2 regions of the Mycobacterium sp. NGS54 genome follow, and region 2 is predicted to be linked to the other one. Evidence: riboswitches for the same ligand, from Rfam matches in the RefSeq annotation. Region 2 holds a riboswitch; the other holds the start of a gene.
What was found. A riboswitch is a leader RNA that binds a small molecule or an ion and turns the genes downstream of it on or off. The one in region 2 is predicted to bind magnesium.

Region 1 (3,410 bases), on a different contig from region 2:
ATGGTCGAGGAGTTCATCGACACCATCGGCCGGCTCGACGGCCTGGTCGATACGTGACAAGCGCGGCCCGCCGGCGCCGCGCGGTCAGCGACGAAGACAAGTCACAGCGGCGCGAGCAGATCATGTCGGCCGCCAAGGAAGTGTTCGCGCGCAAGGGTTTTCATGCGACGACGATCGCCGACATCGCCAAGCGGGCCGGCCTGGCCTACGGCTCGGTCTATTGGTACTTCGATTCCAAGGACGAGTTGTTCCACGCGTTGATGGCGGCCGAGGAGAGCGCACTGCGCACCCATGTCGTTGCGGCGCTGGGGGTTCCGGCCCGCAGCGTCGGGCAAGAGGAGTCGCTTCGGGTCGCGGTGCGGGCGACGCTGGAGTTCTTCGAGTCCGACAGGGCGACGGTCAAGCTGCTGCTGCGCGACCCGTGCGCGCTGGGCGAGCGATTCGAAAAACATCTCGGCGGGATCTACGAGCGGTTCATCGACGACATCGAAAGCTTCATCGTGGCCGCCCAGGAGCGCGGTGAGGTGGTGAGCGCCCCGCCGCGCATGGTGGCGTACACGCTGGCGGCGCTGGTCGGCCAGCTGGCGCAACGGCGGCTGAGCACCGACGACGACGTCACCGCAGCTCAGGTGGCTGATTTCGTGGTGGCGCTAGTGCTGGACGGGCTGCGCCCGCGGGGGGCGGGGTCCAGCGCGCCCGCAGCTTGTTAACGCCTGTGTGTTCCCGTAATGACCGCATAAAGATTCGGCGACACGACCAGATCACATTGACCGTGTCGTGGCGGTCGTGCATGATCGGTCGCGTATGCACCTCGTTAGGTGAGGCGTCTACACGAATACAGGCCACTGACCCCGAACGTCCAAAGACGCCCCGGGTCAGGACAGCTCCTCCCGGCTTAAGGGTTGAGCCCAGGTGGCTTCCGAGGAATCGGACACGTCGTGTAGTGCCAAAGCTCTGACGAGAGGGGTGCGGATCCGGCGTTCGCCGGCTTCTGTACTCCTTTCGGTGCGCGTGGATCGCGCGGGCAAACCGCACGCGCGTCGTGACCGTCGAGGAGGTGAGGGACGCATGAGTTCCAGCGATAGTCCGGGTCGAAGTCCGGGCTGTGTTCCGTCCCGATCCGACTTCCGGCGCGACGTTCTCGGCTGAGTCGCCGCAACGCTAATAGGCTTACCGGCCAAGCGTTCTCGGATCGGAACCCCAACGGGATGGGACACGTCAGTCCAATCAAAGCTCTTGTTTTGATTCCATCCGCTCGTTTGGATTCCGAGGAGACGATCATGACCGCAGTTCTGCACGACGAAGTGGTAACCGTCGCACCCAAGCTGACCGTGGTGCGCGACACGACCCCGGCCCCCGCGCCCACCCCCGCGCCCAAGAAGGGCACGACCATCGTCATCACTGACCCGCTGGTGGATGGTGCCGCCCACTTCCTGGCCATCGGCGTGCGTCACGTGTACGCGGCGCTGTGGCGGGTGGGTGTGCTGGAAGTCCGGGCCTAATGGTGCTCTATTCGCTCCAAGGGGCTACCCGGCCGCAGGTCTGTCCTGAGGCCAGGTAGCCCCTTGGAGTGCGGGGTTTGAGTAGAATCGAGCCAATGGCATCGATCCGGCGATCACCGGGGAGCCTTCGGAAGAACGGCCGGCAGGCTCAGTAGAACCGAACGGGTAGGCCCGTCACAGCCCTCGTCGAGCGGTCGCGCGCGAGCGCGGCAAGCGGGGTGGTACCGCGGCGCTCGCGCACCTTGCGCGTCGTCGTCCCCGGCCTGAGTATCGAGGCCACAGGAGACGACACACATCGTGACCGAGAACGCGGACGTCAAGGCGTACCCGAAGCCGGCCGGCGGGGCGCCCGATTTCCCGGCGCTCGAAGTCGAGGTTCTCGACTACTGGGCCCGCGACGACACCTTCCGGGCCAGCATCGCTCGCCGCGACGGCGCCCCGGAGTACGTGTTCTACGACGGGCCGCCGTTCGCCAATGGGCTGCCCCACTACGGTCACCTACTCACCGGCTACGTCAAAGACATCGTGCCGCGGTATCGCACCATGCGCGGCTACAAGGTGGAGCGCCGGTTCGGCTGGGACACCCACGGGCTGCCCGCCGAACTCGAGGTCGAACGCCAGCTCGGCATCAACGACAAGTCCCAGATCGACGACATGGGGATCGCCGCGTTCAACGACGCCTGCCGCGAATCGGTGCTGCGCTACACCGACGAGTGGCGGGCGTACGTGACGCGCCAGGCCCGCTGGGTCGACTTCGACAACGACTACAAGACGCTGGATCTCAGCTACATGGAGTCGGTGATCTGGGCGTTCAAACAGCTGTGGGACAAAGGCCTGGCGTACGAGGGGTATCGGGTGCTGCCGTACTGCTGGCGCGACGAAACCCCGTTGTCCAATCACGAATTGCGGATGGACGACGACGTCTACCAGAGCCGCCAGGACCCGGCTCTGACGGTGGGGTTCAAGGTCACGGGTGGCGAGCTGGACGGGGCCTACCTGCTGGTGTGGACGACGACGCCGTGGACCCTGCCGTCGAACCTGGCGGTGGCCGTCAACCCGGACGTGACGTACGTGCAGGTGCGGGTGGGGGAGCGCCGTTTCGTGCTGGCCGAGGCGCGGCTGGCCGGCTACGCGCGCGAACTGGGAGAAGAGCCCGAGGTGCTGGGCACGTATCGGGGCGCGGACCTGCTGGGTCTGCGGTATGTTCCGCCGTTCCCCTACTTCATGGACACCGACAGGGCGTTCCAGGTGCTTCGTGGTGACTTTGTGACCACCGAGGACGGCACCGGGATCGTCCACATGGCGCCCGCCTACGGTGAGGACGACATGGCGGTCTGCGACGCGGCCGGCATTGCCCCGGCCACTCCGGTGGATTCCAAGGGCCGCTTCGACTCCACGGTCCCGGATTACCGGGGGCAGCGCGTCTTTGACGCCAATCCGAACATCATCCGCGACCTGAAGAACGGCAGCGGTCCGGTGGCGGCCAACGGCGCGGTGTTGGTCCGCCACGAGACCTACGAACACCCCTACCCACACTGCTGGCGCTGCCGCAACCCGCTGATCTATCGGGCGGTGTCGTCGTGGTTCGTCGCGGTCACCGAATTCCGGGACCGCATGGTGGAGCTCAACCAGCAGATCACCTGGTACCCCGAACACGTCAAGGACGGCCAGTTCGGCAAGTGGCTGCAGGGCGCGCGCGACTGGTCGATCTCCCGAAATCGGTACTGGGGCAGCCCGATTCCGGTGTGGAAGTCCGACGACCCGGCCTACCCCCGCATCGACGTCTACGGCAGCCTCGACGAGCTGGAACGCGACTTCGGGGTGCGGCCCACCAACCTGCACCGGCCCTATATCGACGAGCTGACCCGGCCCAACCCCGACGACCCCACGGGTCGCAGCAAGATGCGG
Region 2 (3,410 bases):
CGCCTCGGCGGCCGCCGTCGCCGAATCGAAAGTTTGTCGTCATCCGGTGCTCCCCAAAATTTCACCTAGCGTACGCATTCGTTGCTGGCCGAACGCTGATTTGCTGCTGGAAGTTTGCTGTGAGCGGCTGGGGCCGATTCGCTGTGGCCACCGCGCCGCAGCGCTGCCCGGCGGTGTGATCGCGAGGTTGCGGAAAGCTCAATCCGCGCCGGCACTGCCTGTGAGGCGGCGCCGGCGACCGGTCCTAGCCGGCCGCCGGGGGGCGCGCGACGAAGGTGGGGCGGAAGCCGTACTGCGGCATGGCCCGCCCGTAGGGTTGCACACCGGTGGCCCCGATCGGCATCCCGGGCATGCCGGCCGCCATGGCCGGGGGCGCCACCATGGGCGTCCCGCCGAGCGACGACGCCAGCGGCCCGGCCAATGGCGCGGGTGCGGTCCAACTCGGCGGCACCGATAGCGCTCCGATCATCGGCGCGTGCCCGAGCCCGGCTGAGACGGCATTGCCGACGCCCCCGACCGCGGGGCCCGCGACCACCTCACCGATCGCGCCGTCGATCGCCTGGCCGGCCGCGTCGGCCGCGTCGGCGGCGGCCCCCTGGCCCAGCAGGCTCAGGAATGGCGCCAGCGTGTTGCTGGGCATGTAGAACCCCGACGAGAAGGCGGTGTTCCAGATGTTGGCGTTGGGCCCCCACTCGGCCCAAAGGTTGTCCAGCGTTGCGGATCCCGACCCGGACCCGGTGAGGAGCCCCATGATCTCCGCCGCCGAAGTCTGCGACGACGCGGGCGACGCCAGTCCCTGCAGCGCCGAGGGCAGCGCGGACATCAGCTGCGACATCGTGCCCTGCTGAGCGCCGTCCGGGGTGGCGACGGCTTGGGCCACCGCCGCCGACTGCGCGCTCGGCCCTCCGGGGCTGGTTGTCCGCTGCGGCTCGGTGAACTGGCTCAACTGGGTGGCGACCGCGGACGAGGCGGCGTAGCCGTACATCGCGGCGGCGTCTTGGGCCCACATTTCGGCGTACTGGGCCTCGGTCGCCGCGATCGCCGGCGTGTTCTGGCCGAGGATGTTGGTGGCGATCAGCGCCATCAGCTGGGCACGGTTGGCCGCGATGCCCGGCGGGGGCACCGTCTCGGCGAACGCGGCCTCGTATGCCGCCGCGGCGGCCTCGGCCTGTACTGCGGTCTGCTCGGCCCGCTCGGCCGTCGTACCCAACCAGGCCGCGTACGGCGCGGCGGCGGCGGCCATCGCCACCGATGCCGGGCCGTACCATTCCTCACCGGTCAGCGCGGCCAACACCGCATCGTAAGACGATGCGGTGGAACGCAATTCGGCCGCGAGCCCATGCCAAGCCGACGCGGCGGCCAGCATCGGGCCCGAGCCCGCCCCGGTGTACATCCGACCGGAGTTCACTTCCGGTGGAAGCGTCGCGAAATCGAGTGCGGCGGTCATCGTCGGCCCCCTCCCCTAACGCGCTGCGATTGTCGTGGCGTGCGTGCTGAAACGTGTTGTGGCTACGGCAAAGTCGCGGGCCGCATCAGCGAGCGCCGCCGGACGTGCGAAGACAAGCGACATCGGACTACTCCTCACGTAAAGAGGGTGATCCGGGCCGGCCGGCAATGGTGGCTGGTATCAGCGCGATCCACCGGCGCGATCCGCTAGGCGGACGCGTCGGTACGAGGTCTGGCGGCGTGAGCCGTTCAGACGGTCAGAAAGGGGCCGGGGCCGGATCGAATCGAAATGGTCGATCTGGAATACGGACTATCGCCGAGACTCATTTCGCTCTCACCTCCTCACGGCCTGGGCACACGGGGATGCCTTCGACATGCACACGGGGAGAAGGGCCCGGGCCGGGACTCCCGGAGACCGCACCCCTCTCGTCAAAGCTTTGGCACCACACGGCGTATCCGATTCAGCTGAGCCGGAAGCCACTTGGGCTCAACCCTTAGGCCGGGAGGAGCTGTCCTGACCCTGGGCGTCTTTCGACGTTCGAGGTCAGTGGCCTGTATCCGTGCAGACGCCTCACCTAGCGAGGTGCTTGCAGAGGCCATGGTGGCACCCGGCTAGTCGATAAGTCAACCCAGCTGCAACGCGTTTGCAACAGTCCGGCCGTCACCCGGCGGCCGGTGGGCGCGGCATCACGGTCACGCGGAAGCCGTAGCGCGGGCCGTGGCCGTAGCCTCCTGCGGCCGTGGCGGCGGGCATGCCCGGCATACCCGGAATCGGTGCCGCTCCGGCCGGCACCGCGCCAGCGCCCGGACCGACCGCGTTGGTCCAGCCGCCGCCGGCGAACGTTGCCCCCGCGTGGTTCTCCACTTGGGCGACGGCCGTCCAGGCCTGCGGCACCGACAATCGCCCCACCAAAGCCGCCTGGTTGGTGCCGGCCGAAAACCCGCTCAGGTCCGCGGCTCCCAGGCCGCCCGATCCCAACGCCATCCCGGCGGCTCCCGGCAGGGGCGTCCAAAGGGCGTTCCCGGAGCCCGCGCCCATGGGCGGGAGCGCGGTCGCCGCGGGTTGTGCGGCCACCGACACCGCGTTGATGTCGGCCATCGCGGCCGTGACGGCCGGTTCGATGATGGCGGGGCTCACGTATCCGGCCGAGACGAACCCGTTGACGAACGAGGAGTTCAAGAACGTGCCGATCGCGTTGCCGTCCGCCCCGTCCAGGAAGTTCAGGATGGCGTCGAGTAGTCCCTGGCCCGGGATGGCCGCGGCGGGGTTCGCGACCGTCGACAGCGGTGACGAGAACCCTTGCAGCGCAGTGGGTATCGCGGACATCAGCTGGTCCACCGTCTGGCTGCCGGTGCCCGCCGCAGTGCCCGTGGCCTGCGTGACCGCCGACGCCTGGGCGGCCGGCCCGGCCGGATTGGTGGTCTGGACCGGCTGATCGAACGGCGTCAGCGTCGAGGCCGCCGCCGAGCTCCCCGCATAGCCGTACATCGCCGCCGCGTCCTGGGCCCACATTTCGCCGTACTGGGCCTCGGTGGCCGCGATCGCCGGGGTGTTCTGCCCCAGGAAGTTGGTCGCAACCAGCGCCGCGAGCAGAGCGCGGTTGGCCGCCACCTCCGCCGGGGGCACCGTCATGGCGAACGCGGCCTCGTAGGCCGCCGCCGCGGCCGCCGCCTGAGCGGACGCCTGCTGGGCGAGCGCCCCGGTGCTGGTCATCCACTGGACATAGGGCGCCGCGGCGGCGCCCATCGACGCGGAGGCCGGCCCCATCCACTCCTCGCTCGTCAGCCCCGTGATGACCGCGTCGTATGAGGCCGCCGTCGAACCGAGCTCCGCACCGAGCGCGGCCCAGGCCGTCGCGGCGGCCATCATGGGCGCCGAGCCCGGCCCGGCATACATGCGGGCGGAGTTGACTTCTGGTGGTAGTGCTCCGAAATCCATTGCCAACACCTCCCTTAACCGGCCG

Region 1: it holds a riboswitch for magnesium, as region 2 does, so the genes downstream of both, AC5Y5E_RS05865 (Rv1535 family protein) here and AC5Y5E_RS24670 (PPE family protein) in region 2, are expected to answer to the same signal.

What each region holds. Positions count from the first base shown of each region.
Region 1 is NZ_JCALCS010000002.1:251,739-255,148, reverse strand. It holds gene AC5Y5E_RS05875 (NAD(P)H-dependent flavin oxidoreductase) at 1-57, shown strand, start outside; gene AC5Y5E_RS05870 (TetR/AcrR family transcriptional regulator) at 54-710, shown strand; M-box (ykoK) riboswitch at 804-973, shown strand; gene AC5Y5E_RS05865 (Rv1535 family protein) at 1,281-1,502, shown strand; gene ileS (isoleucine--tRNA ligase) at 1,800-3,410, shown strand, end outside.
Region 2 is NZ_JCALCS010000008.1:8,254-11,663, reverse strand. It holds gene AC5Y5E_RS24670 (PPE family protein) at 245-1,447, opposite strand; M-box (ykoK) riboswitch at 1,861-2,036, opposite strand; gene AC5Y5E_RS24665 (PPE family protein, SVP subgroup) at 2,108-3,385, opposite strand.